DNA from 4 places in the Methylobacterium sp. 092160098-2 genome. Region 4 is predicted to be linked to each of the others. Evidence: predicted binding sites of a transcription regulator. Region 4 holds the regulator's gene; each other region holds the start of a gene.
What was found. The regulator LexA, encoded in region 4, represses DNA repair genes until DNA is damaged. The targets are predictions, from matches to a motif close to TGTTCNNNNTGTGTTCNG.
Positions count from the first base shown of each region.

Region 1: PQI07_RS13835 (PA0069 family radical SAM protein) is a predicted target of LexA. The motif match lies at 5,522-5,539, and genes of this name have one in related genera.
Region 2: PQI07_RS06195 (trna delta -isopentenylpyrophosphate transferase) is a predicted target of LexA. The motif match lies at 5,514-5,531, and genes of this name have one in related genera.
Region 3: PQI07_RS07640 (ATP-dependent helicase) is a predicted target of LexA. The motif match lies at 3,461-3,478, and genes of this name have one in related genera.

Region 1 covers NZ_JAQPZJ010000001.1:2,926,834-2,934,595, forward strand. The annotation lists gene PQI07_RS13800 (hypothetical protein) at 1-29, opposite strand, end outside; gene PQI07_RS13805 (EthD family reductase) at 26-337, opposite strand; gene PQI07_RS13810 (NAD(P)/FAD-dependent oxidoreductase) at 403-1,734, opposite strand; gene maiA (maleylacetoacetate isomerase) at 1,866-2,513, opposite strand; gene moaB (molybdenum cofactor biosynthesis protein B) at 2,654-3,211, shown strand; gene PQI07_RS13825 (amino acid permease) at 3,297-4,745, opposite strand; gene PQI07_RS13830 (hypothetical protein) at 4,880-5,410, opposite strand; gene PQI07_RS13835 (PA0069 family radical SAM protein) at 5,568-6,683, shown strand; gene PQI07_RS13840 (methyl-accepting chemotaxis protein) at 7,050-7,762, shown strand, end outside.
Region 2 covers NZ_JAQPZJ010000001.1:1,332,395-1,340,156, reverse strand. The annotation lists gene mtaB (tRNA (N(6)-L-threonylcarbamoyladenosine(37)-C(2))-methylthiotransferase MtaB) at 1-677, shown strand, start outside; gene PQI07_RS06225 (RluA family pseudouridine synthase) at 647-1,348, opposite strand; gene ftsY (signal recognition particle-docking protein FtsY) at 1,406-2,770, shown strand; gene PQI07_RS06215 (septation protein A) at 2,901-3,515, shown strand; gene PQI07_RS06210 (DsbE family thiol:disulfide interchange protein) at 3,519-4,133, opposite strand; gene ccmD (heme exporter protein CcmD) at 4,130-4,273, opposite strand; gene PQI07_RS06200 (heme ABC transporter permease) at 4,283-5,080, opposite strand; gene PQI07_RS06195 (trna delta -isopentenylpyrophosphate transferase) at 5,594-6,268, shown strand; gene PQI07_RS06190 (hypothetical protein) at 6,300-6,611, shown strand; gene PQI07_RS06185 (tRNA1(Val) (adenine(37)-N6)-methyltransferase) at 6,621-7,379, opposite strand; gene PQI07_RS06180 (putative signal transducing protein) at 7,376-7,600, opposite strand.
Region 3 covers NZ_JAQPZJ010000001.1:1,615,944-1,623,705, forward strand. The annotation lists gene PQI07_RS07635 (AsmA family protein) at 1-2,988, opposite strand, end outside; gene PQI07_RS07640 (ATP-dependent helicase) at 3,489-5,870, shown strand; gene PQI07_RS07645 (PhoH family protein) at 6,290-7,006, shown strand; gene PQI07_RS07650 (hypothetical protein) at 7,140-7,388, shown strand; gene PQI07_RS07655 (accessory factor UbiK family protein) at 7,537-7,762, shown strand, end outside.
Region 4 covers NZ_JAQPZJ010000001.1:4,555,057-4,562,818, forward strand. The annotation lists gene PQI07_RS21460 (ComEC/Rec2 family competence protein) at 1-1,815, shown strand, start outside; gene lexA (transcriptional repressor LexA) at 1,809-2,546, opposite strand; gene PQI07_RS21470 (hypothetical protein) at 2,797-3,243, shown strand; gene PQI07_RS21475 (hypothetical protein) at 3,262-3,477, opposite strand; gene PQI07_RS21480 (NRAMP family divalent metal transporter) at 3,558-4,799, shown strand; gene fae (formaldehyde-activating enzyme) at 4,862-5,401, shown strand; gene PQI07_RS21490 (hypothetical protein) at 5,442-5,918, opposite strand; gene PQI07_RS21495 (error-prone DNA polymerase) at 5,963-7,762, opposite strand, start outside.

The DNA of each region.
Region 1 (7,762 bases), 1.6 Mb from region 4:
TCCTGAACAGCCTTGACGATGTCGATCACGGGCTTTCCGCGAAGTCGTTGATTTGAACCTGGGCCTGCGCCGACGTGAAGTTCGGGATGTCCGCGAAGATCTCCTCGCCATGGGCGGCGACGGCTTTCTGGAAGGCGTCGACCGACGCGAAGGTCAGCAGCGCCATCACCTGGAACGGGGCGGTGCCGCCGTCCGGCGTGCCGGCGCCCTTGACCACCTTGGCCTCGTGCAGGCCGAGGGACGACCAGCGCTCGCGCACCAGCGGCATGTGATGGCCGAGATAGTAGCCCATGTCGAAGCTCGGGCCGGCCGGATACATCACGCTTACCAGGATCATGGGGCTTCCTTTCTGTGTCACGCCCGGTCCGCCCGGGCGCCCGTCCTCGGTTCGTGGGGCGACGGTCAGTGCAGCTTCACTCGCGGCTCGGTGCGCCGGGTCAGCGCGCGCGCCAGGGTGTCGAGGACCGTCTTGGCCGTGCCGTGGAGCGCCCGCTCGTGCATCTTGTAGAGCGAGCGGTACATCATGCGGGCGAACAGGCCGGCGATGAGCATGTTCTTGCCGCGGACGAACCCCATCAGGCTGCCCACGGTCGAGTACTCGCCGAGCGAGACCAGCGAGCCGAAATCCTTGTACCGGAACGGCTTCAGCGGCTTCCCGGCGATCTTGGCCGGGATCTGGCTGATGAGGTGGCTCGCCTGCTGGTGGGCCGCCTGGGCGCGGGGCGGCACCGGCGTGTCGGAGCCGGCCTCCACCAGATAGGCGCAGTCGCCGATGGCGAAGATATCCGGGTCGCGGGTCGTCTGCAGCGTCGGGGTCACCACCAGCTGATTGGTCCGCGTGGTCTCCAGGCCGCCGATACCCTGCAGGAAGGGTGGCGCCTTCACCCCCGCCGCCCACACGACCAGCTCGGACGGGATGAAGGTCCCGTCGGCGAGCTGGACGCCGTCGGCGCGCACCTCGGTCACCCGGGCCTTCACGCGCACGTCGACGCCGATCTTGTTGAGGAGCTGCATCACCTCGGCCGAGAGGCGCTGCGGCACCGCCGGCAGGATCCGGTCCGCGGCCTCCACCAGGGTGATGCGGATGTCCTTGCCCGGGTCGATCTTGTCGAGCCCGGTGGAGACGACGTGGCGCAGCGTCCGGTGCAACTCGGCGGCGAGTTCGGTTCCGGTGGCGCCCGCGCCGATCACCGTGACGTGGAGCTGGCCGGGCCGGACCGGGCCGACCTGGGTGTGGGCCCGCAGCGAGGCGTTCACGAGGCGCTGGTGGAAGCGCACCGCCTGCTCCTGGGTGTCGAGGGCGATGGCATGCTCGGCGACGCCCGTCGTGCCGAAATCGTTCGTGGTGGAGCCCACCGCCATCACCAGCGTGTCGTAGGGGACGGCGCGCTCGGGCGTGACCTCGCGCCCTTCCGCGTCGTGGCTCGCCGCGAGCTGGACCGTGCGCGCGTCGCGGTCGAGGCCGGTCATGCGCCCGATCCGGTAGCGGAAGCCGTGCATGTGGGCGTGATGCAGGTAATCCACCGCGTGGTGGCCCACATCGAGGCTGCCGGCCGCCACCTCGTGAAGCAGCGGCTTCCAGATATGCGTCCGGGCGCGGTCCACGAGGGTGATGTGCGCGCGCTTGCCGCGCCCGAGCTTGTCGCCGAGCTTCGTCACCAGCTGGAGGCCGGCGGCGCCGCCGCCGACCACCACGACACGATGCAGGCCGGACTCGTTCTCGACGGATGCCATCGACACTCTTTCTTTCCCCGGACCGGGATTAATCGCCGGCCTCCTTACACGGCCTGGGCCGCCGAATTCCACAACCGCTTGTCGCGGCCCCAGGTCACCAGCGCGGATTCACGCGCACGCATGGCGTGCGATCACGCCGACGGGGCACCCGGCTGACGCAACGGGTGTGCCTCCGCGACCGCGGGCAGGGCGAGGCAGGCCTCGGCGATTCGCGCGACCGTCGGGTAGGCCGCCGTGTCGATGCCGAAGATGCCGGTCCCGACCCAGAGGCTGACGAGGCAGAGATCGGCATGGCTCACCGAATCGCCCTGGCAGAAGCGTCCCGTGCCCGCCTCGGTGGACAGCCGCGTCTCCAGGGTCACGAGGCCGGTCGTGAAGGCGTTGCGCAGGAAATCCAGCATCCGCTCCCGGGGCAGACCGTAATGCTCCATCAGGAAGGTGCGCACCCGGGGCACGTAGAGCGGGTGGGTGTCGCACGCGACCACCTGTGCCAGCGAGCGGGCCCGGGCCCGCGCCCGCGGCTCCTCCGGCAGGAGGCGCACGCCGCCCCGCGTCTCCTCCAGGTAATCGAGGATCGCGAGCGACTGGGTGAGCGGCGGCCCGTCGCCGTCGAACAGGGCCGGTACCGCGCCCTGCGGGTTGATCCTCCGGAACTCCGGCTTGTGCTGATCGCCCGCGTCGAGATCGATGAAGGTCTCCTCGTAGGCGATGCCCTTCAGCTTCAGGGCGATCCGCACCCGGAAGGCCGCAGCCGAGCGCCAGTTGCCGTACATGTGCATGGGGAGCGATCTCCGACGGGATCGGAAGAGCACAGCCGAGTTTGCCGTGCACCGCAAGTGGGACGTGGACGCGGCCGCCCGGGGGCGACAAGCGGCTTCGGCCGGCCCATATCGGTCTTCCGTCCCGGAGAGCCCGCACGATGGCCGATCAGACCGACGCCCGCCGCTTCATCCCCCTGAACATCGCGGTCCTGACCGTCTCCGACACGCGCCGCCCGGAGGACGACCGCTCGGGGGACACCCTGACGCAGCGCCTCACCGAGGCGGGGCATCGTCTTGCGGCCCGGTCGATCGTGCCGGACGAGGTCCCGGCGATCCGCGGCCAGGTGGAGGCGTGGCTGCGCGATCCCGGCGTCGACGTGGTGATCACCACCGGCGGGACCGGCTTCACCGGCCGCGACGTCACCCCCGAGGCGCTGGAGCCGCTGTTCGAGAAACGGATGGACGGCTTCTCGGCCGTGTTCCACCGGATCTCGTACGACAAGATCGGCACCTCGACCCTGCAATCCCGCGCCACCGCGGGGGTCGCGCACGCGACCTACGTGTTCGTGCTGCCGGGCTCACCGGGCGCCTGCCGGGACGCCTGGGACGGGATCCTGGCCCAGCAGCTCGACTACCGGCACCGGCCCTGCAACTTCGTGGAGATCATGCCGCGTCTCGACGAGCACCTGCGGCGCGGGGCCAGCATCGCGGTGTGAGCATGAGCCTCAGTCCGGGCCCGCCCGCGGCGGCCCGGAATGACGGGATCGTCATGGGGGATCGTGAGGGGCCGGTCCGTCTGCCCTACGCCGCGTTCCCCTCCTTCCGGCGCAGGACCGAGTGCTTGCGGCCGTAGAAGAAGTACACGACGAGGCCGATCGCCATCCAGATCACCAGCCGCAGCCACGTGTCGAGGGGCAGGCCGATCATCAGGAGCAGGCAGAACAGGATGCCGAGGATCGGCACGACCGGCACGGCGGGGGCCCGGAACGGCCGCTTCATGTGGCGCTCGGTCCGCCGCAGGTAGAGCACCGAGCCGCAGACGAGGATGAAGGCGGCGAGCGTGCCGATGCTCACCATCTCCCCGAGGATGTGGATCGGCACCAGGGCCGCCACCACGGCGACCACGGCCCCGATCAGCGCCTGGCTGCGATACGGCGTCTGATAGGTCGGATGGACGTGGGAGAACATCTTCGGCAGCAGGCCGTCCTGGGCCATGGTGAAGAAGATCCGGCTCTGGCCGTAGAGCAGGACGAGGATCACCGTCGTGAGCCCGGTCAGCGCCCCGAGCTTGATCAGGAGGGCGAACCAGCCGATGCCGATCACGTCGACGCCCTTGGCGATCGGGTCGGGGACGTTCAGCTCCTTGTAGGGGACGAGGCCGGTGAGCACGGCGGCGACGAGCACGTACAGGATCGTGCAGACCGCCAGCGAGCCCAGGATGCCGATGGGCATGTCCTTCTGGGGCTTGCGCGCCTCCTGGGCGGCGGTGGAGACCGCGTCGAAGCCGATGAAGGCGAAGAACACCACGCCGGCGCCGCGCAGGATGCCGCTGGCGCCGAAATGCCCGAAGGTGCCGTCGTTGTCGGGGATCAGCGGGCTCCAGTTCGCGGTGTCGACGTGGCCCCAGCCCAGTGCGATGAAGGCCACCACCACGGTGAGCTTCACCGCGACCATGATGTTGTTGAAGCGCGCCGATTCCTTGGTCCCGCGCATCAGCAAAATCGTGATCAGCGCCACGATCAGCACCGCCGGCAGGTTGAACAGAGCCGTCCCGCCGCCGTCGATCGGCGTGCCGGGCGCGTTCGCGAACTGGGCCGGGATCACGATCCCGACGGTCTTCAGGATGCTGATGACGTAGCCCGACCAGCCCACCGCTACGGTGGCGGCACCCATGGCGTATTCGAGGATCAGGTCCCAGCCGATGAGCCACGCGAAGAACTCGCCCAGCGTCGCGTAGGTGTAGGTGTAGCTCGACCCCGCCACCGGGATCAGCGCGGCCATCTCGGAATAGCACAGGCCGACGAAGGCGCAGGCGATGCCGCCGAGCACGAAGGACAGCATGATCCCCGGTCCGGCATACTGGGCCGCCGCCGTGCCGGTGAGAACGAAGATGCCGGCGCCGATGATCGCCCCGATGCCCATCGCGGTGATCGAGAGGGCGCCGAGCGACTTCGAGAGCTGCTGCTCGCCCTCGCCGCTCTCGACGATGTCGTCGACCGATTTGCGCCCCATCAGGCCCGACGATTCCATTGCACCATCCTTCCAGATCGAGCCGGGTCAGCCCGCTTCCACAGATGTAGAGTCGGCGAAATTTCTGCCGCGCTTCAAGTGTTGTAGAGGCGGACTGACCGACAACAACGAGGGCCGGCGCAAGATTCTGCCGGTCAGGCGCGTTCGATCCGGGCGATCAAGGGCCGGACCTTGAGGCGCGCCGCGAACGGGCCGCCGCTCCGCAGGGCCTCGCGCCGGACGACGTCCCCGGCCCGGGCCTGCCGGGCGCCCATCACGCTCTCCAACCGGCCCACGAGCCGTTCGAGCCAGCCCGCGGCCGTACGGTGCAGGCGGCCGAGGGCCGTCTCCGGCCGCGCCGTCCCGACGAAGCGGTCGAGGGTGCGGATCCAGCCCTCGGCCGGAACGTCCCCGGCCTCAAGGCACAGGATCCAGTCCCGGCGGGCCGCGGCAGCGCCCGCGGCGTAGGGATTGCCGCCCCGGTGCAGCACGAGCGTCGCGCCCGTGGCCTCCGCGACGGCCGCCACGGCTTCACTCTCGCTGCCCGAAACGATCACCGCGTCGCCGATGAGGCCGCCGGCCACGCCGGAGACCAGCACGCTGAGCGTGTCGGCCAGGCGATCGATCGCGTCCGGATCGGCCGGGTCGGCCAGATAGGTCACGGCGGAGAGCATGAGCGCGCGCATAGACGATTCTGCGCCGCCGTAAACCGCCCGGCCGCCGTCGGGCGGCCGTGTCGCTGTCCGGACAGGCGACAAAGCTGGGTCTGCCTGAAAAAGAGGCGTTCGGCCGACGGATGTTCGCTTTATGTTCCGAGCGGGATCGGGCAGGAGACGAGTCGCCATGGTGTCGATACCCGATGACGTCTCGGGCCGGCCCGCCCAGCGACTCGGCCCGAGCAGCGTGCCGCGGGATGCTCGGCGCGGGCGTGGTGCCACGGCCAATCCCACCGGCCGCCACGAGCCGGCCCGGCGGGAGACGTTCCACGAGGAGACCGGGATGGCGGACGCGCCGGCGCCCCTGCGCACGCAGGTCACCCCGGAGCGCTCCACGCGGATCATCGCCCGCAACAGCTCGCCCGACATCCCCTTCGACCGGTCGATCAACCCTTATCGGGGCTGCGAGCACGGCTGCATCTACTGCTACGCGCGCCCCACCCATGCCTGGCTCGGCCTGTCGCCGGGGCTCGACTTCGAGTCGCGGATCTTCACCAAGCCAGACGCCGCAAGGCTGCTGGCCCGCGAGATGGCCGCGCCGGGCTACCGGCCCGAGACGATCGCCCTCGGCACCGCCACGGATCCCTACCAGCCCGTCGAGCGCGCGCACCGGATCACCCGCGCGGTGCTGGAGGTGCTGCGGGACGCCCGACATCCCGTCAGCATCACCACCAAGTCGGACCTCGTGCTGCGCGACCTCGATATCCTGGCGGCGATGGCGGCGGACAATCTCGTGCTGGCGGCGATCTCGTTGCCGACGCTGGATCCGGACCTCGCCCGCCGCCTCGACCCGCGGGCGCCGCGGCCGGACAAGCGGCTCGCGGCGATGCGCGCGCTGAGCGCGGCGGGGGTGCCCGTCATGGTCAACGTCTCGCCGATCATTCCCGGCCTGACCGATCACGAGATCGAATCGATCCTGGCCGAGGCGCGTGCGCACGGGGCGAGTCGCATCGGCCACGCGCTGCTGCGCCTCCCCGGCGAAGTCGCCGACCTCGTGGCCGACTGGTTCGCCGAGCACTATCCGGAGCGCAGGGCGCGGGCCTTCGCGCTCCTGCGGGAAGCCCGGGGCGGGCGCGAGAACGACCCGCGCTTCGGCCACCGCTTCCGCGGGGAGGGGGCCTACGCGGCGATGATCGGCCAGCGGGTCCGGCTCGCCGGCACGCGACTCGGCTTCGCCTTCGGGCGGATGGCGCTGAACCGGGAGTTCTTCCGCAGACCGGGGGCACAGTTGTCGCTGTTCTGAGACGGCGCGGCGTCGAGCCCGGCTGGCCAGGATCGTATGAGCGGAGCGCCTGCCGGGCCAGATGAATCCGCCGTCGGTGCAGCAGCTTATCGATCATCCATCTCCAATTCCGCTGGAAATGGCGACGTACCGCACTCGTCGCGTCAATCGGGACTTCGATTGCGCGAATACTCGGCTTGTTGACTCTAGGTTTAATCTTAATTGCCAAAATACATATTTCGATTTAGTCTTGAATTCGAGGTTGACAGCAAAGATCTTTTGTCATCTATGAAGTCGTTTTCTGGGTTTTCATTGAGAAGGACTTACGCTTTGTCTCGATATTCCAGATTTTCAATAGGATCAATTATCGGATTAGTATTGCTGAGTATGGGAGTAATGCTGCTTGCCGTGCGTACAGACACGCTCCTGAGCGCTGTGGAGCACGCGCGAGAGGGGCAGCGCGTCGTCACGCTCACGCGGGTCAGCCGCACGCTGCTCCGGTCGGTGATCGCGACCCGCATGGCGCGGGGCATCGTTCAGAAGGTCCTGGCCGTCGAGGGTCCGATCTCGGTGGCCGATAGGGCGGATCAGCTGTCCGAGCGGCAGGCCCTGATGGACGCGGAGACGGAATTCTGGACCCTTGTGCGCGACCTCGCCGTGCCGTCGGTCCAGGCGACGCTGGAGCCGCTTCGGAGCGCGCAGGCGACCTTGGCGGCGCTGAGGCCACAGATCGACGCGGTCGTCGCGCTCCCGAGGGAACGCCGCGATGCGGCGTTCAGACAGACCTTCGACACAGCCGTCACGAGCCTCCTCAACGCCTTCGCGGCAACCAACGCCGCGGTGGACGCGGCCATCCCGCGCCGGGACACGGCGGTCGCGCAGGCCCTCGACATCAAGCGTGCCAGCTGGGCGACGCGGGTCGCACTCGGCAATTCCTGGCGCCGTATGGAAACCTCGGTGGCCGCCAAGGCGTCTTGGTCGCAGGAGGAGATCATCGCGGCGGCCGAGGAGCGGGGTCGCCTGATGGCGGACTGGGGTAAAGTCGTCGACCTGTTCACGGAAGACGTCCCGGTCGCCCTGCGTGCCGCCTTCCAGAAGGC
Region 2 (7,762 bases), 3.2 Mb from region 4:
TCACCGCCTATGGACGGGATCTCTCCGGGCCGTCCCTCGGCGGTCTGGTGCGGTCGATCCTCCGGGCGGTGCCCGATCTCCCGCGCCTGCGCCTCTCTTCCATCGATTCCGTGGAGGCCGACGACGCCCTGCTCGCGGCGATCGCCGAGGAGGAGCGGCTGATGCCGCACCTGCACCTGTCGCTGCAGGCCGGCGACGACCTGATCCTCAAGCGCATGAAGCGCCGGCACCTGCGCGCCGACGCGATCCGCTTCTGCGAGACCGTGCGGCGGCTGCGGCCCGACATGGTGTTCGGCGCCGACCTGATCGCGGGGTTTCCGACCGAGACGGAGGCGCAGTTCGCCCGCTCCCTCGACCTCGTGGCGGAATGCGGCCTGACGCACCTGCACGTCTTCCCGTATTCCCCGCGCCCCGGGACACCCGCCGCGCGGATGCCGCCGGTGGAGGCGGACGCGATCCGCGCGCGGGCGGCGCGGCTGCGCGCAGCCGGTGCCGACGCCTTGTGGCGGCACCTCGACGTACAGGTCGGGCGGCGGCTGACCGTGCTGGCGGAGCGCGGCGGCACCGGGCGGAGCGCGGATTTCACCGCCGTGCGCCTGTCAGACGCGCCTGCCCCCGGCACGTTCCACAGCGTCGCGATCGCGTCTCACGACGGGGCGCGGCTGATCGCGGCCTGAGCCGCGAGCGGCGCCACGGCCTCGGCGATGTGCGTCGGCGGCGGGGCCGTCACCGTGATGGCGTCGCGCTTCGGATAGAGCGGGATCGACAGGGTCCGCGCGTGCAGGTGCAGCGCGCTGCCGCGGGGCGCCCCGCCGTAGATCGCGTCGCCCAGGATCGGCCAGCCGGAGGCGGCGCAATGGACCCGGAGCTGGTGGGTGCGGCCGGTCACCGGCTTCAGCTCCAGCCATGTCCGCCCCCCGGCGCGGCCGAGCACCCGCCAGTGCGTCAGCGACGGGTCGCCCGCCGGGTCGGCCTTCATCCACCAGGAGCGCGGATCGTCCGAGCGGCGGGCCAGCGGCAGGTCGATGCGGCCGGCCTCCTCGGCGGGGCCGCCCTCCACGATCGCCCAGTAGGTCTTGTCGACGCCGCTGCCGGAGAACAGCTTGCCGAGCCGCGCCAGCGCCTTGGCGTGGCGGCCGAGCGCGAGGCAGCCGGAGGTGTCGCGGTCGAGCCGGTGCGCGGCCTCCGGGCGGCGTGGCAGGCCGAACCGCAGGGCGTCGAGGTGATCGGTGAGCGTCTCGCCGCCGCGGGGACCCGGATGGACCGGTAAACCCGCCGGCTTGTCGATGACGAGCAGCAGGGCATCGCGGTAGAGGAGGCGCGCGCCTATGTCGAAGGCGTTGGACATCCGGATCGGCTAGAGGGTCGGTGTCGGCGGGGCAAGGTGGGGCGAGGACGCGATTTCATGGCGAGCGAGGAGAAGCCCGGCTGGTTCGGACGCCTGTTCGGGCGCAAAGGCCAGCCCGCGCCCGAGGACAAGCCCGAGGACAAGCCGGAAGACAAGCCCGAGGCCGAGCTGCCCGCGGAGGCGGCCTCGCCCTCCGAGGGTGAGCCGGACTTCGCCACCGCCGCGGAGGACGTCGCGCATGTTCCGCTGCCGCCCGAGGAGACCGGGGAGCCGGTCCCGGACGTGGTCGAGGGCGCCGATCTGCTGCCCGTCGCGGGCGAGCCCGAGCGTCCGCCGGCCGGCACCGCCGGCGACGACCCCGCGCACGGGGCCGACCCGGTCGATACCGGTGACGTGAACCGGGAGCCGGTGGTCGCGCCGATGCCCGACATCCAGCCGGTCGACAGCGCCGCTGCCCTGGCCCACGACGCGGGTGCCGGGCCGGACCGCGAGCCGGAGGCTAAGGGCTGGTGGAGCCGGCTCACCTCGGGGATGAAGCGGACCTCGTCGGCGCTCTCTGAGCGCGTGACCGGCCTGTTCACCAAGCGCAAGCTCGACGCCACCACCCTGGAGGACCTGGAGGACGCGCTGATCCAGGCCGATTTCGGCCTCGAGACCGCGATGCGGGTCTCGGAGGCCGTCGGCAAGGGCCGCTACGAGAAGGGCATCTCGCCGGACGAGGTGCGGGCGATCCTCGCCGCGGAGGTCGAGCGGGCGCTGGAGCCCGTGGCGGTGCCGCTCGCCATCGACGCGAGCCGGAAGCCCTTCGTGATCCTCACCGTCGGCGTGAACGGCGCCGGCAAGACCACGACCCTCGGCAAGCTCGCATCGAAGCTGCGGGCGGAGGGGCGCACCGTGATGCTGGCGGCGGGCGACACGTTCCGGGCGGCGGCGATCGACCAGCTCAAGGTCTGGGGCGCGCGCACCGGCACGCCGGTGGTGAGCGGCGCGCAGGGGGCAGATGCCGCGGGCCTCGCCTTCGACGCCCTCAAGCAGGCCTCGGCCGCCGGGACCGACGTGCTGCTGATCGACACCGCCGGCCGGCTCCAGAACAAGACCGGCCTGATGGCGGAGCTTGAGAAGATCGTCCGCGTGCTGCGCAAGCAGGATCCGGAGGCGCCCCACGCCACGATCCTCGTCCTCGACGCCACGGTGGGCCAGAACGCCCTCAGCCAGGTGGAGCTGTTCTCGCAGGCCGCGCCAGTCTCGGGCCTGGTGATGACCAAGCTCGACGGCACCGCCCGGGGCGGCATCCTGGTGGCGCTGGCGGCGAAGTTCGGCCTGCCGGTCCACTTCATCGGCGTCGGCGAGGGCGTCGAGGACCTGGAGCCCTTCGCGGCCCGCGACTTCGCCCGGGCGATCGCCGGGCTGGAGAAGGATTAGGACGCGGGCGCCCGCCGATCTTTGGTGCGCGATGTCATGGACATCGCGCGCTCGGCGTACCACACACCCCGCAAATCCCGTTCGACGCTCCCGGCCCACCGTGAGCGGCGCAGCCGAGCCGACCGAGCGTATGCAGATCGAATCCGTCCCCCCGCACCGCCACCTGCCGCCGCTCGTGAAGCTGGCGCTGGAACTCGGCCCGCTGGTGCTGTTCTTCCTTGGCAACGCGTATTCCGAGAAGTTCGGCGTCGCCCCGGACCAGAAGCTGTTCGTGGCCACGGGCGTGTTCATCGCGGCGACCGTGGTGGCGCTGGCGATCCACTACGTCATGGTGCGCCGCCTGCCGATCATGCCGCTCGTGTCCGGCGTGGTGGTGGTGGTGTTCGGCGGCCTGACCCTGGCGCTGCAGGACAAGACCTTCATCATGGTCAAGCCGACCATCGTGAACGCCCTGTTCGGCACCGTTCTGCTCGGCGGCCTCCTGTTCGGGCGCTCGCTGCTCTCGGTGGTGCTCGATTCGATGTTCAGCCTCACCGAGGAGGGCTGGCGCAAGCTCACCTTCCGCTGGGGCGTGTTCTTCTTCGTGCTGGCGGCGCTCAACGAGCTGGTGTGGCGGACGCAGACGGAGGATTTCTGGGTGAACTTCAAGGTGTTCGGCATCATGCCGATCACCGTGCTGTTCGCCCTGGCGCAGACGCCGCTGCTGACCCGCTACGAGCGCAAGACCCCGCAGCCCGAAATCTAGGGTCTACTGCGCCGCCGCGACCTTGCCGGCGGCGCGGATTCGCGTGAGCACGCTCGCGAAATTCTCAGGCGTGAGGATGCCGACGAGCTTGTCGCGGATGATGCCGTCCGGCCCGATGATGAAGGTTTCGGGCACGCCGTAGACGCCGAAATCGATCGCCGCCCGCCCGCCGGCATCGGCCCCCACCGCGCTGAACGGGACCCCGTGCCGGGCCAGGAAGCGCTGGCCAGCCTCGGGGCTCGGCTCCTTGTAGTCGATGCCCACGAGCCGGATGCCGGGCTCCTTCGCCAGGCGCATCAGCATCGGGTGCTCCACCTGGCAGGGCGCGCACCAGGAGGCGAAGACGTTGAGCACCGTGATCTGGCCCTTCAGATCCGCGCTCGACAGGCCGGGCACGGGCGCGCCCCCGGCGGTCAGCCCCGGCACAGCGGGCAGATCGAACTGCGGCACCGGCTTGCCGATCATCGCGGAGGGCAGGGCCGCCGGATCGGCGCCGGAGCGCAGGCGCAGGAACAGCACGGCGGCGAGTGCCGCGAAGGCGAGGGCCGGCACGATCAGCAGCAGCGAGCGGCGGACCGGCGGCGGCCGCCCGGTCGCCTCGTCGAGGGGCGCGGTCATCGCCGATCCTCGCCGAAGCCCTTCAGGGCACGCAGCTGCGTCCGGCGATCGCGCAGGGCGTTGCCGACCAGGGCGACCATCACGAAGGCGGTGAAGGCGTAGGCGAGCAGGATGAAGCCGCCGTGAGACCCGAGATCCATTGCGGCCCCCTAGACCGGTTGGCCGACCGGCATCGCGGCCGGTGTCGGAGTGATGTGCGGCTGGGCGCGGTCGAGGCGCTCGGCCTCGCGGATCGTCAACGTCCGCACCCGGCGACGCATGATCTCGGTGCGCATCGTGTAGAGATGCAGGGTGGTCCCCCCCAGGGTCGCGGCGCCGATCATGACCAGCAGCGGGTAGAGCATCGAGGGATCGATGGTCGAGCCGCCCATGCGCAGGATCGAGGCCGGCTGGTGGAGGGTCGACCACCAGTTCACAGAGAACTTGATGATCGGCAGGTTCACGGCCCCGACCAGGGTCAGGATCGCCACCGCGCGCGCGGCACGGTTCGGATCCTCCAGCGTGCGCCACAGGGCGATGATGCCGCAATAGATCAGCAGCAGAATGAGCATGGAGGTCAGGCGGGCATCCCAGACCCAGTAGGTGCCCCACATGGGCTTGCCCCACAGGGAGCCGGTCACGAGGCAGATCAGCGTGAAGGCCGCCCCGATCGGCGCCGCCGCCCGCTGGGCGACGTCGGCCAGCGGGTGGCGCCAGACCAGGGTGCCGATCGCCGACACGCTCATGGCCCCGTAGAAGAACACGCCGAGCCACGCCGCCGGGACGTGGATGTACATGATCCGCACGGTCTCGCCCTGCTGGTAGTCGGGCGGCACCACGAAGAAGGTCTGGTACAGCCCCAGGGCCAGGACGGCGAGCGACAGGGCCGTGAGCCACGGCACCAGCGCGCCCGACCAGCGCATGAAATGGCTGGGATTCGACAGGCGGGTCCAGAGGGAAGGCGTCATCGCGGCAGCTGTCTCGGACATCGTGGAAGCGGTCTAGCCTAGGGTGCGGTGCAGCAACAATGCGGGACGGCGGCGCAGGCGGCGGGGTCGCCGGAATGTGGTCGCAGACGGTGCCAACGCTGACGGGGCGTCGGAGCCGACGCGCTCCTGGACGATCGCGTCGACACCCAACCGTCTTCTTGGGACATCCGCGACGCGCCCCCTCTCCCGTGCGGGAGAGGGGATCCGCGCTACGCCCACACGCGTCTAAGCCTCCCAGCGTTCGCCGGTCTGGAAAGTATCGCTATCTCGAGCTTCCTGTGACCGCGCCTGTTCGAGGCGTCCCGGGCCATGCCCCGGGCGCCACCGGCGCGCGGGGACGATGACGCAGGTCCGCAACCGCAGGTTTTGGCGTCCGAGCCTTGCGCATCGCGGGCAGATTGCGCATATAGACGTGAACAAAAAGAGAACGAAAGAGCGTCCCCGAGAAAAGCTGTGGACGACCCGCCTCCCTCCTGACGGAACGAGCGCCTCATGCGAACCGCCGACAAGCAGATCGCCGACATCCTCGTCCGCTACGGCGAGCCCTTCGGGGGCAATGTCTGGCGCGTTCAGGGGACCGCCGTCATCTACCACAAGACCCTGGAGCGCATCGCCGCCCAGGCCGGCATCGTGTTCGAGCCGCCGACCGTCATCCGGGCCGAACGCGACGAGGCCGTGATCCTGGTGACCGGCCGCCTGCCCGGCGCGAAGCCCGGGACCGAGCGGGTCGAGTGGTCGATGGGCGAGGCGCTGGTCAACGTGAACTACCGCGTCTCCGGCAAGCAGGCGGCCTACGTCTACGCCATGGCCGAGAAGCGCGGGAAGGACCGCGTCATCCTCAAGCTCATCGAGCTGCACGGTCTCGTCTACTCGGAGGAGGAGGCCGACGAGTTCCGCGCCCACCAGATCCCGGTCCGCGCCGTCGACGAGGATTTCGAGGAGGCGCCCGCCTTCGACGAGGTCACCGAGGCCGAGGGCGACCTCAAGCGCCGCATCGACGAGGCCGCGACGATCAACGCGGTCACCGACCTGATGCTGGACGGCGCCACCCAGGCCGTCTTGGCGACGATGCCGCCCGGCACCCGCGACGAGGTGCGCGACTACGCCAAGGCCCGCCTCGTGGCGCTCGGCTGGCCGCAGCGCGCCGGACGCCGCAGCGCCGCCTGATCCCGCTTCCACCCCACCGAAGGAGACCGCCATGCATCGCGCGACGAGCCGCCGCACCATGAAGGCCCGCCGGGATTCCCACCACGGCTGGAGCATCGAGACGCTGTCCTACAGCCCGACGCGGATCGTGCGCCTCGGCGCCGAGAAGGTCGCGATCCTCTTCCCCCCGGTCGAGCCCGGCGCGGCCTGGCAGCTCTACCCGCATCCCGACACGTTCCCGGGCCTCAACTTCGAGGGCCTGCCCGAGCCGCTGCGTCCGGAATTCCTCGCCTTCCCGGATCTTCCGGAGGTCGAGCGGTTCCTCGGCATCCGTGATGCCGAGCCCGCCGCGCTGGCGGCGTAAGCTGACGGCTCAGAGCGATGGCCAGGGCGCGCCGCGATGGAGCGCCTCGGCCTCGGCCGTGAAGGTGCCGTCGGAACCGTGCAGCACGAGGGGCGGGCGCAGGCTCGCGGCGGCGCGGCTGCCGCGGACCGCGGCGATCAGCACACGGATCGCGGGCGCGTCGCCGCGGGGATGGACCGGGCGGATCGCCAGCCCGCCGTAGCGGCCCTTGAGGGCGTCGAGGCAGGCCGGAAGGGCGTCCGCCCGGTGGATCAGGCCGAGGCGGCCGCCGGGCCGCAGGATCGCCGTGCAGGTCCGGATCCAGGTCTCGAGATCCCCGCCCGCGAAGGTGTGGGCGGCGGCGCGGCCCGGATGCGGCGAGGCGCGGTGGCTGCCGGGTGCGAAGAACGGCGGGTTGGTGAGCACGACGTCGAAACTGTCCGGCACCAGGCCGGCGGCGCGGCGTTCCGCCGCGGGTGCCAGGACGTCGGCCATCAGAACCTGCGCGTCGATGCCGTTGAGGGCCGCGTTGGCGCGGGCCTGCCCGGCGAGCACCGGGTCGCGCTCGACCAGCGTCGGCCGGAGGCCCGGCGCCAGGGCCGCGCAGGCGAGACCGACGGCACCGGTCCCGGCGCCGACATCGCAGATCCGCTCCCCGGCCTGCGGCGCGAGCAGCCGGGCGAGCAGCACCGCGTCGGTCCCGGCGCGATGCGCCCCCCGCGGCGGCTGGTGCAGGCGCAGGAGGCCGCCGAGGAAGGAATCGGCGCCGGTGTCGGCCTCTTCTGTCACGGCTGGCGCAGCTCGTGGGCGATGCCGGCATCCGTGAGCAGGCGGCGGGCCTGGGCCTCGTGGTCGCGCGGGACGAGAAGGCGCTGGCCGAAGACCCCGATCGATCCCTCCATCAGGCTCATGTGGCTGTCGGCGACGAGGACCGGGATCTCGGCCGCCTCGAGGACCGATCGGGCGAACCCGATCAGCACGACATCGTTGGCCCGGATCAGCTCGATCATCGCGTGTTCGCTCCGAAGCGGGCTCGGATCGGCGGTTTCGTCGCGTGAGCCCCGCGCTGGCGGCACCCCATATCCGGACGGCGACGATGTTGCGGCGCCGCGGGGCGCGTGCGAAGGGATCGCCCGCCCCCTGAGGGGCGACCGGTCTGGAGGTCACGGATC
Region 3 (7,762 bases), 2.9 Mb from region 4:
GAACGGCCCGGCCCGCAGGACGCCGCCCACGATGGTGGCGGCGGCCCGGGCGGATCCCCGCGCCTGCCCGCCGCCCCGGGCGAGTTCCTCGGTGACCAGGGCCTGGAGCCGCCCCTCGCGGAGCGGGTCGTCCATCTCGGCCGCCCGGGCCAGCACCCGGCCGAGGGCCGCGGGATCGGCCGCGGGCAGGCTCAGATCGGTCAGGGTGAGCGCGCCGCTGCCCGAGAGGCTGTCGGCGAGGCCCGGCAGGGTCTCGGCCGTGGCGGCGAACCGCAGATCGGCGCTCAGGCGGCCGCCGATCGGGCCGCCGGCCAGCGTCGGGAGCGCCGCACCGTCGAGGCTGCCCGAGCCGGAGACCGCGGCGCCGGCCCCGAGACGGGCGATCGTCACCGAACCCACGAGCCGTCCCCCGGCGAGCTTGCCGGACAGGTCCCGCAGGATCAGGTTCCCATCGGTGAGGCCCAGGGCGGCCGTCGCCTCCGTGGCGACGAGGCCGCGCCCGAGATCCAGGCTGGCGACGCGGGCGTCGAGGGACAGGGCCGGATGGGCCGTCGGCGGCCCGAACGTGCCGTTCGCCCCCGGCGGGATCACCAGGGCGGCGGCGAGCTGCGGCACGGACAGGCGGTCGAGGGCGAGGCGGCCGTGCAGGGCGCCGCCCGCCGCCCGCAGCAGCGTCCCGTTCACCCCCGAACCCGCGACCGTGCCGGCGATGGCGGCGGCGGCCTCGCCCTGCTGCCGCGACAGCGTGACGGTGAGATCGGCCGGCCACGCGCCGGGGGCCAGGGTCGCGGCGCCGGCGAGCGTCAGGAACGGCGCCAGATCGGCCGTGTCGGCCCGGACTTCGCCGCCCGTGGGCACGAAGTCGGGACCGACCAGGATCGGGCGGCCGGTGGAGAGCCGGAGGCCCGCGACCGTGCCGTTCGCCGTCAGGGCGAGGGCCTGCCCGTCCGGCCGCTCGGCCGTCACGTGCAGTTCGGCGGGCTGCTGGAGGCCAACGATGTCGGTGCGGCCGAACCACGCCCCCGCCCGGGGCGCGGTGAGCGTGGCGGTGCCGCCCTCGATCCGCGTGCCGCGGCTCGCCAGGGTCAGGTCGAGGGTGCCGCCGCCGGCGCTGCCCCGCGCCTGGGTCCGCAAAGCCGCGGCCGCGCCGCCCGCCCGGTCGAGGGTGACGGCGAGGTCGAGGGGCGCGTCCCGCAGGACGGCGGGCAGCAGGCGGATCTCGCCCACCCAGACCCGCTCGAGCAGGCCGAGCAGCGGCGCCGCCGCCGGGGCCTTCAGCCGTCCGGAGACGCGGCCGGTCCCGTCCGCACCGATCTGGCCGGACAGCCGGGCGCTGGCGCCGGCGAGATCGGTGACGTCGAGGCTGTCGACCTTGAGGCCGGCGCCGTCGGACTGGATCCGCGCCGCGATCGTCCCGGTGCCGGAGCCCGTGGCGCCGAACCGGACATCCTTCGCTTCCAGGGTCAGGGCGAGGTCGGTGTCGCGCAGGGTCCCGAGCGTCGTCCCGAGGGGCGGCAGGCCGGCGATGTCGAGGCCGCTGGCGCGAATCTGGGCCTCGAACCGGCCGCGCTCGGTGCCCTCGGCGGCGGTGTAGCGGGCGTTGCCGGTGATCCGCGCCGGTCCGAGTCCGAGGCGCAGGTTGCGCAGGGACAGGCCGGTGGCGGCGGCCGACAGGTCGGCGGCGGCCTCGACCGTGCGCCCGTCGAGGAGCGCGACGAGGGGCCCCTCGGCGCCGAGGCGGCGCAGATAGCGGCCCAAAGCCTCCGAATCGGGGGCGGTGAGCGACACCGGGCCGGTGAAGCGCAACGGGGCCGTCTCGACCTGCCCGCTCGCCGCGACGGTGGCGTCGGCCGGGCCCGTCACCGACAGGCGGCGCAGCAGCAGGCCGCCGGCCCGTTCCAGGGTGCCGGTGAGGGCGAGGTTCGACCAATCCTCGCCGCCGAGCACGGCGCTGCCCACCGTGAGGTCGAGATCGAGCATGGCCGGCAGGCTGCCGGCCGAGCGCGGCAGGCCGCGGCCGATCAGATTCTGGCCCTCCGCCGAGGTCAGGAAGGCGTCGAGGTCGAGGCGGCGGGCCTCGAGGGTCAGGCCGCCGCGCCACTGGCGCAGATCGAGCCGGCCGGTGCCGCCGAACCGCAGGCTCCGGCCCCCGGGATCGATGGCGAGGTCGACGCCCTCGAACCGCACCTGCGTGCCCCGGGCCTTGAAGGTGCCGGCCAGCGAGAAGGGCAGGTAGGCGCCCGCGGCCTGGGTCGGCGGCCCGACGACGAGGCGCGCCGAGCCCTCGGCCTCGACCAGGGAGCCGCCGGCTTCGCTCGGCGCGAGGCCGAAGCGTGCATCCGCCTCGAAGCGCGGAGCCGCGTCGCCGCCGCCGGAGATCTTGGCGGCGAGGCGCCCGTCGGGTCCCGGCGTGCCACTCACCGCCCGGAACGGGATGCCGCCGCTCGTCCCCTCGACCCGCCAGGGGCCGACCAGGGCCGGCGCCTGCAGGTGCAGGTCCTGGACGTAGAGCTGGTCGGTCCGCCCGGTGGCGGGCACCTGCGTGGTGACCAGGAACTGCTGGATCTGCAGGTTCTCGATCGCGAGGTCGCGGTCGCGCAGGGCGCCACCGAAATCGGCCGGCAGCTTCAGGGCGTCGGGGCCGGCGACCGGGAGCTTGATCTCGGCCCGGCCGATCCGGGTCTCGGTGAAGCGGAACTCGCCCTTCAGGAGCGGCGCGAGGGCGATCTCGGCCTTGACGAACCGGGCGTCCAGGCTCGGCCGGTCCGGATCGGCGCCGAGATGCAGGCGGTCCACGCGCAGCCGCGGCGAGGGCAGCAGCCGGACCTCGATCCGGCCGTCGGTCCGGACCGGGACGCCGAGGGACCGGGCGAGCGCCCGGTCGACGAGCGCGCGATGGGCCTGCCAGTCGACGAAGGGCGGAACGGCGAGCGCCGCCACGAGAACCAGGATGACGGCGCACGCCAGCGCGGTCAGAAGATCACGCAATGGTCCTGTTCCGCACCATCTCTCCGCGAGGCCGCGCCATCACCGTGCCGCCATGCCCCGCGTGCCCCCGCGAGTCAGTTGTCACGGCCATAGCACGATAAGCCCCCGGGAGCGCCAGCGGCGATGCCACGGTCCGGAGCGGTGCGCGCGGCTGTCCGCGGCACCCCGGGCGAGGGGTTCCGGACCGGGCGCGGGTCCCCTCTCCCGTGCGGGAGAGGGACAGGGTGAGGGATGCGACTTCTCCGGAAGGACCTGGTCCCTCACCCCAACCCTCTCCCGCACGGGAGAGGGGGCTTGTCGCGCTCCGCCGCCGCTGTCGGCCCCCGATCACACACGTGCCGATCCGCGGCCACCGGGGAGACGGCGGCGCCCCGCAGCCGGCCGCGGGCCCCGAAGGGCGCGGATCGTCCCGGCGCGGACAGCCGCGCTTCATGGCTCCGCGCCCCCTCGGCGGCGCGAACGGCCTCGACGCCGTTCGCGATTTGGTCCAGGGATGCGGGATGCAGAACCACCCGCAAGCGCAGCCCGCCGGGGACGGCGCGCCCGCCACGTCCATCACCGCCCGCGCCATGGGCGCCCTCCGCCGCGACGCCGCCGGCTATCTCGAGGGGCTCAATCCCGAGCAGCGCCGCGCCGTCGAGACCACGGAGGGCCCGATCCTCGTGCTGGCCGGCGCCGGCACCGGCAAGACCCGGGTGCTGACCACCCGCATCGCCCACCTGATCGCCACCGGGCGGGCGCGCCCCTTCGACATCCTGGCGGTGACCTTCACCAACAAGGCCGCCCGGGAGATGAAGCACCGGATCGGCACGCTGATCGGCCCCGCCGGCGAAGGCATGCCCTGGCTCGGCACCTTCCACGCCATCGGCACCAAGATCCTGCGCCGCCATGCCGAGCTGGTCGGGCTCAAATCCGACTTCACCATCCTCGGCACCGACGATCAGCTCCGGCTGATGAAGCAGGTGATCGCCGACCAGAACGTCGACGAGAAGCGCTGGCCGGCCCGGGCCCTGTCCCACGCCATCGACGGCTGGAAGAACCGCGGCCTCGGCCCCGAGCAGGTGCCCCCGGGCGAGGCTGCCTCGTTCGCCTTCGGAAAGGGCGGCGCGCTCTACACCGCCTACCAGGCCCGGCTCGCGACGCTGAACGCCGTCGATTTCGGCGATCTCCTGCTGCTCTGCCTCAAGCTCTGGCGGGAGAACCCCGACGTCCTGGCCAATTATCAGGACCGGTTCCGCTACATCCTGGTGGACGAGTACCAGGACACCAACGTCGCGCAGTACCTGTGGCTGCGCCTGCTGGCGCAACAGCGCAAGAACATCGCCTGCGTGGGCGACGACGACCAGTCGATCTACGGCTGGCGCGGCGCCGAGGTCGACAACATCCTGCGCTTCGAGCACGATTTCCCCGGCGCGGTGGTGGTGCGGCTGGAGCGCAACTACCGCTCCACCGGCCATATCCTCGCCGCCGCCTCGGGGCTGATCGCCAAGAACGAGAGCCGCCTCGGCAAGACCCTGCGCACCGACGACGAGCCGGGCGAGCGCGTCACCGTCACGGGCGCCTGGGATTCCGAGGAGGAGGCGCGGATGCTCGCCGAATCGATCGAATCCCTCCAGGTGAAGCAGCATCCCCTGTCGGAGATCGCCGTGCTGGTGCGGATTTCCGCGCAGATGCGCGAGATCGAGGATCGGTTCGTCCAGCTCGGCCTGCCCTATCGGGTCATCGGCGGCCCGCGCTTCTACGAGCGCGCCGAGATCCGCGACGCCCTGGCGTATCTGCGCGCCACCGTGAACGTCAGCGACGACCTCGCCTTCGAGCGGATCGTGAACACGCCCAAGCGCGGCCTGGGCGACGCCACCCTGCAGCAGCTCCACACCTACGGCCGCGCCAACCGGCTGCCCCTGCGGATCGCCGCCGAGCGCCTGTGCGAGACCGACGAGCTGAAGCCCCGGGTCCGCTCGACCCTGCGGGCGCTCACCGAGAGCTTCGCACGGTGGGCGCGACTGGTGGAGGCGCAGCCGCACAGCGAGGTCGCGCAGACGATCCTCGAGGAATCCGGCTACACCGAGATGTGGCAGAAGGACCGCTCGGCCGACGCCGCCGGCCGGCTGGAGAACCTGAAGGAATTCGTCCGCTCCATGGAGGAATTCCCCGACCTCGCGGCCTTCCTGGAGCACGTCTCCCTGGTGATGGAGGCCTCCGAGGCCGAGGGCGCCGAGCGGGTCTCGCTGATGACGCTCCACGCCGCCAAGGGGCTCGAATTCGACACCGTGTTCCTGCCCGGCTGGGAGGACGGCCTGTTCCCGAACCAGCGGGCGCTGGACGAGAGCGGCCGCGCCGGCCTGGAGGAGGAGCGGCGCCTCGCCCATGTGGGCCTGACCCGGGCGCGCAAGCGGGCGAAGCTGTCCTTCGCGGTCAACCGGCGCATCCACGGGCTCTGGTCGTCGACCATCCCGTCGCGGTTCATCGACGAGTTGCCCGAGACCGCCGTCGACGTGGTCGAGGCCCCCGCCCACTTCTCGGCCGGCGCCTCGCGGTTCGACCGCAACCCGGCGCCGTTCGGATCGAGCTACGGCACGCCGGGCTGGCAGCGGGCGCAGGCCAACACCGCGCCGGGTGGCCGGTCCGGGTCCGGCGGCGGCTTCCGGTCGGCGGGCCCGGGGGGCCGCTCCGGCGGCCAGTCCGGCGGACCCCGCCAGATCGAGGGCGAGCTGATCGCCAAGTCGACGGGCGCGCCCTCGGCCTTCCAGGCCGGCCAGCGGGTCTTCCACACCAAGTTCGGCCCCGGAACGGTCGCGGGCGTCGATGGCAACAAGCTCACCGTTGACTTCGACAAGGCCGGCCAGAAAATGGTGCTCGACAGCTTCATCCAGGCCGGGTGAGGCCCGTCCCGCCGACCAAGCCCGGACGTTTCAGGGCGGCAGGGTCGGCCGGCTTCGCCCCTGCGGGCGGGGAGGATCGTGATCGTGCCGGATGCCGCGTCATCGCGTCTCCCCCGTCCCGAACCTGATGCATCCGCGCCAGCCGCGCGGCTTTTCCGAAGCCCCCTCGCCCACCGTCACCCCTTGGTCACACCCGGCGCGCATTCGTCGGATGCGAATCGCACTGGTGCGCCAGTTGCATCGTGTATTCGGCCGCGCACGGATCGTCGTGACGCTCTCCACAGGCGGACGAGCGCGGGGCGGAACCTTCGGCCTGGGGCCGGTATTAAGTTTCGCAAACGAATAGAACCGGGAGCACGCAGGTAAACGGCAGTTCAGATACAGATCCAGGTTGGCTAGTCCCGTTGGAGTGTACATCCATGAAGAGACGCCGCGCACGACTTGAACTGGTTGAAGACCGCACGTCCCGCATTCACCGCACACGCTTCGACGAAGAACGCAACCTCGCCCCCATCCAGCCGCTCACCGAACGCCAGGCCGAGTATCTCGACGCCCTCGCCCGCTCCCCGCAGGTCATCGTCCTGGGGCCGGCCGGCACCGGAAAGACCTTCATCGCCGGCACCCGCGCGGCGGACCAGCTCCGCCAGCGCCGGATCGCCAAGGTCGTCATCACCCGCCCGAACGTGCCCTCGGGCCGGTCCCTCGGCTACTTCCCCGGCACGCTGGAAGAGAAGATCGCCCCCTGGGTCGCCCCGCTGACCGAGGCCATGAAGGAGCGCATGGGCGCCGCCGCCTTCGAGATCGCCCTCAAGACCGGCGACATCGAGATCGTCCCCTTCGAGGTGATGCGCGGGCGGACCTTCAAGAACTGCCTCGTGATCCTCGACGAGGCCCAGAACACCACGATCAACGAGATCAAGATGTTCCTGACCCGGATCGGCGACGATTGTCAGGTCATCATCAACGGCGATGTGTCGCAGACCGACCTGCGCGAGACCTCCGGCCTGCGCACCGTCATGCACATGGTCAAGAGCCGGATGATGCCGATCCCAGTGGTGGAGTTCACCCGCAACGACATCGTGCGTTCGGGAATCTGTGCCGAATGGGTGAAGGCCTTCGAGGAAACGAATCTCTGACTTGGCAGTTGATGGCGGCGGGTCCTCGCAGACCCGCCGTGCCGCCCCGCGGCACGAGACGACTCTCCGCACCTCCCGTCCGGGAGGAGGAACCGGGCACCCGACCCGGCCACCAGAAAATTGGAGTCTCCTCGTGAGGAAACTGACCTTCGCCTTTGCCGTGCTGGCCTCCCTGGGCGGCGCCGCCCTCGTCCAGCCGGCCTCGGCGGCTCCGGCGATGCCCGGCGCCGTCACGGCGCCCGACGCCGTGACCCATGTCCGCATGACCCCGATGGAGCACCGCATGATGCACCGCCGGATGGAGCGCCGCATGATGCACCGCCGGATGGAGCGCCGCATGATGCATCACCGCATGCATCGCCGCATGATGCGCCACATGTGATCAGCCGGCGAAGCGGGGGCCTCGCGCCTCCGCCTCGCCGTCCCGGACCGACCGGGCGTTGCTCCCCATCGCGAAGATTCCTATCTCGTCCTCTCGAATCGCGCCGTCAGGCGGCCGCCGCGGCAGCCGGCCGATCCGGGAGACCTCGATGCCCCCCTCCAATCGACTGTTCGACGACCTCGCCCGCCTGATGACCGACGCGGCCGGCGCCGCGCAGGGCGTCCGTCGCGAGGCGGAGACCGTGGCCCGGGCGCAGCTCGAACGCGTCATCCGCGACCTCGACATCGCCTCGCGCGAGGAGCTCGACGTGCTCCGCGACCTCGTGACTCAGCTGCAGGCGCAGAACGAGGCCCTGTCGGCCCGTATTGCGGCCC
Region 4 (7,762 bases):
CCCGCCCGGGTGCGGGTGTCATTCCGCAAGACGCCGACCCCGCTTCCCGGGGACGTCGTCGCCGCCACCGCCCGGTTGTTGCCTCCCCCGGAGGCGGCCCGGCCCGGAGGCTACGATTTCGCCCGAGACGCCTACTTCCAGGGGATCGGCGCGGTGGGCTCCCTGGTCGGGGCGGTCACGATCCGGGCGCCGACCGAGCCGCCGCCCCTCCGCCTGCGGCTCGCCGCCACGCTCGACGCGGCCCGGAACGGGCTCACCCGCCGGATCGCGGAGGCCGCCGGCGGCCAGGCGGGCGCGGTGGCGGCGGCCCTGGTGACCGGCAAGCGCGGCCTCATCGGCCCGGCGACCAACGATGCGCTGCGCGCCGCCGGCATCTACCACGTTGTGTCGATCTCGGGCCTCCACATGGTGCTGGCCGCCGGCGTGGTGTTCTGGCTGGTGCGGGCGCTGCTCGCGCTGGTCCCCCATTGCGCGCTCCTCTGGCCGATCAAGAAGATCGCGGCCGGCTTCGCCATGGTCGGCGTCACCGCCTACTGCGCCTTTTCGGGCTGGGACATCGCCGCCGAGCGCTCGCTGATCATGACCCTGATCATGCTGGGCGCGATCCTGGTGGACCGGCCGGCCCTGTCGATGCGCAACCTCGCCCTCGCGGCGCTGATCGCCCTGGCCCGGGAGCCGGAGGGCCTGCTCGGCCCGAGCTTCCAGATGTCCTTCGGCGCCGTGGCCGGGCTGATCGCCTGCGCGCGGCTGATCGACGGGCGGCTGTTCGTGCGCCCCGGGGCGGGCCGGCTCGGTCGGCTCGTCGGCACCGGCCTCTCGGCGGTCACCGGGACCCTGGCCACGACCCTGGTGGCGCAGGTCGCGACCGCACCCTTCGCCACCTACCATTTCCAGACGATCCAGCCCTTCGGCCTCGTCGGCAACGCCCTGACCCTGCCGCTCGTCTCCCTCGTGGTGATGCCCTCCGCGGTGATCGGGATCCTCGCCTATCCCTTCGCCCTCGACCGCCCGATCTGGTGGCTGATGGGTCAGGCGGTGGGGGGCATGCTCGCCGTCTCCCAGTGGATCGCCAGGTTCGAGCGGGCCATCGTGGTCGTACCGGCCTTCGGCACCGCGGCGCTGTTCCTGCTGACCGCGGGCCTGCTGCTCGCGACGTTACCGGCCTCCCGCCTGCGCTGGCTCGCCGTGCCGCCGATCCTGCTCGGACTCGTCGTCGCGGCCCGACCCGACCGCTACGACCTCTATGTCGATCGGCAGGGTGCGGGGGCCGCGGTGCGGGGGCCGGACGGACGGCTCGCGGCCCTCGGCAGCCCGTCCGGCTTCGTTCTCGAACAATGGCTGAAGGCGGACGGCGATGGACGGGGAGCCGGGGCACTGATCGTCCGATCGGGCAGCGGCCGCTGTGACCGGCTCGGATGCACCGCGCGCCTGCCGGACGGACGGGCGGTCGCCCTGGTCCGGGACCGGCGGGCCTTCCCGGAGGATTGCGCCCGCGCCGCGGTGCTGATCACGGGTCTCGTGGCCCCACCGACCTGCACCGGCCCCCTGGTGATCGACCGGCGCGTCCTGGCCGCCCAGGGCGCCGTCGCCCTCAGGTCCGACGGCGACGGCTTCGTCGCCCGTCACGCCCGGGCCGATGGCCGCTCCGTGCCTTGGCGACCACGCTCGGGACACGGGTCGGGGCCGCCACAATTGGTCACCGCGCCCTCCGCGGAGGCCCGCGCCTCTGACGACGTGGCGACAACGCCTCCGGAAACCGATGCGTCGGGCGGGGACCTCGCCCCCGGCGACGCGCCGGCCGAGCCGCTTCAGTAGCGGCGGACGAGGCTGACGAGGCGGCCCTGGATCCGGACCCGGTCGGGCCCGAGGACGCGCGTCTCGTAGGCCGGGTTGGCGGCTTCCAGGGCGATCGAGGAGCCGCGGCGGCGCAGACGCTTGAGCGTCGCCTCCTCGTCGTCGATCAGCGCCACGATGATGTCGCCGGTATTGGCCGTGTCCTGCTTGCGGATCACCACGAGGTCGCCGTCGAGGATGCCGGCCTCGACCATCGAGTCGCCGCGCACCTCCAGGGCGTAGTGCTCGCCGCCGGCCACGAAATCCGGCGACAGGGTGATGGCATGGCTCTGGTTCTGGATCGCCGAGACCGGCGTACCGGCGGCGATCCGGCCCATCACCGGGATCGAAATGGCACGACCGGCGTCGTCGATCATCCGCGTGCTGGCCGGGGCCGGCGGATGCTTGGACTTGCCGCCCTCGACCACGCTCGGGGTGAAACGGCGCGGCTCGGCCGGGGCCGAAGATGGGGCCGAAGATGGGACCGTCTGGCTCAGGCTCTCGGGGATGCGGATCACCTCGATGGCGCGCGCCCGATTCGGCAGGCGCCGGAGGAAGCCGCGCTCCTCCAGGGCCGTGATCAGCCGGTGGATGCCGGATTTCGACTTGAGGTCGAGGGCGTCCTTCATCTCGTCGAAGGACGGCGGGACGCCGCATTCCTGCATCCGGCTCTGGATGAAACGCAGGAGGTCCAGCTGCTTGCGCGTGAGCATCGAAGGGGGACTCGCGGCTTGGCAGACCGCCCCGTGACGGTCTCTGAAACAAATCACGAACAGGTTAAACGTTCCGCAAGTGTTCCGCAAGGGCGGCACCGCTACGCTTGGCGCGTCGCTCCGCGCTCACGGGAGCAAGGTCGAGAAACGCATTGACGGCGCAAGCGGAGCCGTTTCAATGCACCGCGGCGCCCCGCCGGGAAGGCGGCGGATCCGGGCCGCGGGCTGGGACCCTCTTGGGATGACGAGGATGCGACGACCCGCAGCTCTGCTGCCCCTCGGCCTCGCCGCCCTCGGCCTCGCCGGCTGCACCACCGGGTTCTCCTACATCTCGCGGAACTACGTGGCGCTCACCCCCCAGGTGGTGACGATCGGCTGCAAGGAGCCCTACGAGGTCTACGACAACCGGCAGATGCGCCGGATGCTGATCGTCTCGAACGCCCTGCGCGAATATACCGGCTGCAACCTGAGCGAGGCCCGGATCGATCCGGAGCCGAACGCCACCCGGGTGAAGCGCTTCCGAACCGCCGCCCGGGCCTATCTCGACGAGACCGTGCGCGAGGATTGCCGGATCACCGGCGAGACCGTGTTCGATCCGCTGAAGACCGAGTTCGCCTACGCCTGCGACACGCCGATCGAGAAGCGCGGCACCGTGGTCCCCCGCCTGCCGGGCCGCAATCCCGGTCTCGCCCGCTGACCGACCGGCGGCGCGCCGTCAGGCGCCCGGCTTCGGGAAGGTCCGTTCCGCCGCGTCGCCGGCGGCGGCGAGCAGGGCGCGTGCGAAGGCCCGGGCTTCCGCCCGGTCGAGAACGATCGCGGCGGTGACCGGCGCGCCGCCGAGGTCGGCCAGGGCGAGTTCCAGGCGCACCCCGTCGGGCACGGCGGTCGCCTGCAGGCTCCAGCCGGAGCCCCGATCCGTGCTCTCCGCCATCACATGTCCCTCCCGCCTGCCCCGGGAAAACGCCGCAGGCGCCCGCCGGAACCGCCCGTGCGCGGGACTGTTCCCGAGCCGTGCCCAGCGCTTCCCTGCCTCGCCTGTCCGCTTACCTCAAGGCCGCAGGCCCGGGACTCGTGGTGATGCTGGCCGATACGGATGTCGGAAGCCTCATCACGGCGGCCCAGAGCGGGGCGCGCTGGGGCTATTCGCTCCTGCTCCTCCAGATCCTGCTGGTGCCGATCCTGTACGTCGTCCAGGAGCTGACGGTGCGGCTCGGGACCGCCACCGGACGCGGCCACGGCGCGCTGATCCGGGAGCGCTACGGGCCGGTCTGGGCCTGGATCTCGTACGGCGGCCTCGTGGTCGCCGGCATCGGCGCCATCGTCACGGAATTCTCCGGCATCGCCGGCATCGGGGACCTGTTCGGGGTGCCGCGGCTCGTGAGCCTCGGCCTGCCGGCCTGCCTGCTCCTGGGGCTCGTCTTCACCGAGAGCTACCGGCGCGTCGAGGTCGTGGCGATCGTGGTCGGCCTGTTCGAGCTGGTCTTCGTCGGGCTCGCCGTCGCGGCGCGGCCGAACCTGCCCGAGATCGTCGCCTCCTTCGGGCACATGCCGCTGGGCGACGGCCAGTTCCGGGTGCTGATCGCGGCCAATATCGGCGCGGTGATCATGCCGTGGATGATCTTCTACCAGCAGTCGGCGATCGTCGATAAGGGCCTGGGCTGGGAGCACGCGCGGCGCTCGCGGCTCGACACACTCGTGGGTGCGGTGGTGTCGCAATGCGTGATGGGCGCGATCCTCGTCGCCGCCGCCGCCACGATCGGCAAGGCCGGGCAGGGCAGCGCGAAGGGGCTGGAGACCGTCGGCGATCTCGCGGGCGCCTTCACGCCGGCCCTGGGGCCGTGGCTCGGGCAGGTGGTGTTCGGGGTGGGCATCATCGCGGCGGCCTTCGTGGCGCTCAACGTCGTGGCCCTGGCGCTGGCCTGGGGGTTCGGCGACGTGACCGGCCGGCCGCACTCCCTGGAGCAGTCGCCCCGGGAGGCTCCGGCCTTCTACGGCGCCTTCGCGCTCGCGGTCGCGGCCGGCGCGGTCGCCGTGCAGCTCGTGCCGGATCTCGTGGCGCTCAACATCGCCGTGGAGGTGATGAACGCGCTGCTCCTGCCCCTGGCGCTCGGCCTGCTGATCCTCCTCGCCACCCGGGCCCTGCCCGAGGGGCAGCGCGTGGCGGGCGTCTACAAGGGGGTGGTCTACGCGGTGTCGGGGATCACGATCGCGTTCGCGATGGTCGGCGTCCTGGACGGGGTGGGCCTGCTCTGACGCGATTGACGCGGGGCCTCCGATGATGTCTCCCGCGGGCTCCGATCAGGTGGAGTTCGAACATGCAAGAGATCTGGTTCCGCACGGGCGAGGCCACGGTGCTGGCGGCCGAGGGCCAGTACACCGACGCCATGCCGGAGGTGCTGATCGGCTCGGTGCGCGGTCCGGTCGGCCAGGCCTTCGCGTCGATGATGGGGCAGGTCCAGGGCCACACGCGGATGTTCGTGGTCCGCGACCTCAACCAGCTCGTGCGCCCCGCCACGATGATGACCACCAAGGTCACGATCCACACGGCCGAGTATGCCGAGCTCCTCGGCGGCGTGGTCCAGGCCGCCACCGGCGACGCGATCGTGGACTGCATCATCGAGGGCATCCTGCCCAAGGACGGGCTCGACGAGCTGTGCATGATCATCATGATCTGGCTCGATCAGCGGTGCGCCGAGGACGACAACCTCGACCAGAAGGACCTCTACCGGACCAACTACGAGGCGACGAAGCTCGCCATCGCCCGCGCCCTCAAGGGCGAGCCGACGGTGGACGAGCTGATCGCCAACCGGAAGACCGTGAAGCACTACGCCCTGGACGGCGTGATCGAGTACTGATCGGCCCCTTCGCGCGCATCCTGCCGGGGTCGATATCGCATCACCCCGGCGGGATGCGCCCCACCGAGCACAGGGTCCGCATCGCGGTGCTGCCCGGGTCGGTGTAGCAGGAGGCCGACCAGCCGTTCTGCTGGATGAACGACTTGCGCCGCTCCGACAGCGCGGTCCGGTAGGCGCTGGCGATGATCGGCTCGACGGTCGCGGCCGGTTCGCCGACCAGGATCTCGGAGGCCACCGACAGGTCGCGGAAGAAGGTCGCCGAGGGGGCGGGCTCGGCCGAGGTCGCCTGCACGATCGGCTCGGCCCGGCAGGTCACGTCGAACTTGATCGGGCCGGCCATGCGGATGTCGATGCTGGGGCCCGCCCGCTTGCCGACCTTGCCGCCGATGGCGCCGGCGATCTGGCGGGTGAGGTCGTCGCAGCTGTCGGCCCGGGCGGCCTCCGCCCAGAGGGGGAGGGCCGCGCAGGCGGCGAGGCAGGCGGCGAGGAAGAGGCGCGGAACGGCGAAGCTCGACATGGCCGCACTCTACGCGCGGCGCGGGGCCTGTCGAGGGGCGTTCCTCAGTGGAAATCCCGGCTGCGATACACGCGCCGATCCGGGGGTACGCCGAAATCCGTGTTCTCGGGGGGCAGCTTCATCCCGGCCTCGCGCAGATCGCGCAGGGACGCGGTGAGATCGCGAAACCCCTCGGCCACGAGATGGACCACCCCGTCCGCCCGCTGGATCCGGCCGCGCACGGCGAGGAACCGGGCCTGCATGGCGATCCGGCGGTTGGCCTCGAACACCGTCTTCCAGACGATCACGTTGGCGATACCGGTCTCGTCCTCCAGGGTCAGGAACACCACGCCCTTGGCGGTGCCGGGCCGCTGGCGGATAAGCACGAGGCCCGCCACCGTGACCCGCGCCCCCTGGGGCAGGGCGGGATCGAGATGCGCCCGGGCCGGGATCGCGCCGATCCGGGCGAGCCGCCCCCGGAAGAAGGCGACCGGGTGCCCCTGCAGCGACAGGCCGGTGGCGGCGTAATCCTCGGCCACCGCCTCGGACGGGGCCAGGGACGGCAGGTCCACGGCCGGCTCGTGCCGGAACAGGCCGTCATCGGCGTGCCACGCGAAGAGCGGCAGGGGCGCGTCGAGGAGATGGGCCCGGCGCGCGCTCGGGTCGGCCTTGGCGGCCTTGCGCGCCGAGGTCCCCTCCAGGGTGCGGACCATCCAGAGGGCGGCGCGCCGGTCGAGGCCCAGCGAGCGGAACGCGTCCGCCTCGGCCAGCCGCTCCAGGGTGTTGCGGGGCAGGGCGAGGGCGGCCTGCAGGCCCTCGATGCTGGCATAGCCGTTGGCCCGCAGCCGCACGAGCCGGCGCATGGCGGCCTCGGGCAGGCCGCGCACCACCCGCAGGCCGATCCGCACGGCGTGCAGCGCGGGATTTCCGGCCGGCTCCAGGGTGCAGTCCCAGTCGCTGGCGTTGACGCAGACGCCCCGCACCTCGACCCCGTGGGCGCGGGCGTCGCGCACCAGCTGGGCCGGCTGGTAGAAGCCCATGGGCTGGGCGTTGAGGATCGCGGCCAGGAAGACGTCGGGGTGCCGGCACTTCATCCAGGCCGAGGCGTAGACGAGGAGCGCGAAGCTCGCCGCGTGGCTCTCCGGGAAGCCGTAGGTGGAGAAGCCGCGGATCTGCGCGAAGCAGCGCTCGGCGAAGTCCTGCGGGTAGCCCCGGCGGGTCATGCCGCCCACGAACTTGTCCGCGAAGCCGCCGATCGAGCCGACATGGCGGAAGGTCGCCATCGCCCGGCGCAGGCCGTCGGCCTCGGCCGGGGTGAAGCCCGCCGCCGTGATGGCGATCTGCATGGCATGCTCCTGGAACAGCGGCACCCCGTAGGTCTTCTGCAGGACCTCCTTCAGTTCGTCCGCCGGCCCGTGGTCCGGGTGCGGGGCGGGGTACTCCACCGGGTCGATCCCGGAGCGGCGCCGCAGGTAGGGATGGACCATGTCGCCCTGGATGGGACCGGGGCGCACGATCGCCACCTGCACGACGAGGTCGTAGAATTCCTTGGGCTTCAGGCGCGGCAGCATCGACATCTGCGCCCGGCTCTCGACCTGGAACACGCCGACGGAATCGGCCTTCGCCAGCATCGCGTAGGTGGCGGGATCCTCCTGCGGCAGGTCGGCCAGCGTCTCGTAGAAGGTATTGTGGTCCTTCTCCAGAAACGCGAGGCCGCGCTTGAGGCAGGTCAGCATGCCGAGCGCCAGCACGTCGACCTTCATCAGGCCGATCGCGTCGATGTCGTCCTTGTCCCACTCGATGAAGGTGCGGTCCGCCATGGCGCCGTTGCCCACCGGCACGGTCTCGTCGAGGCGCCCGCGGGT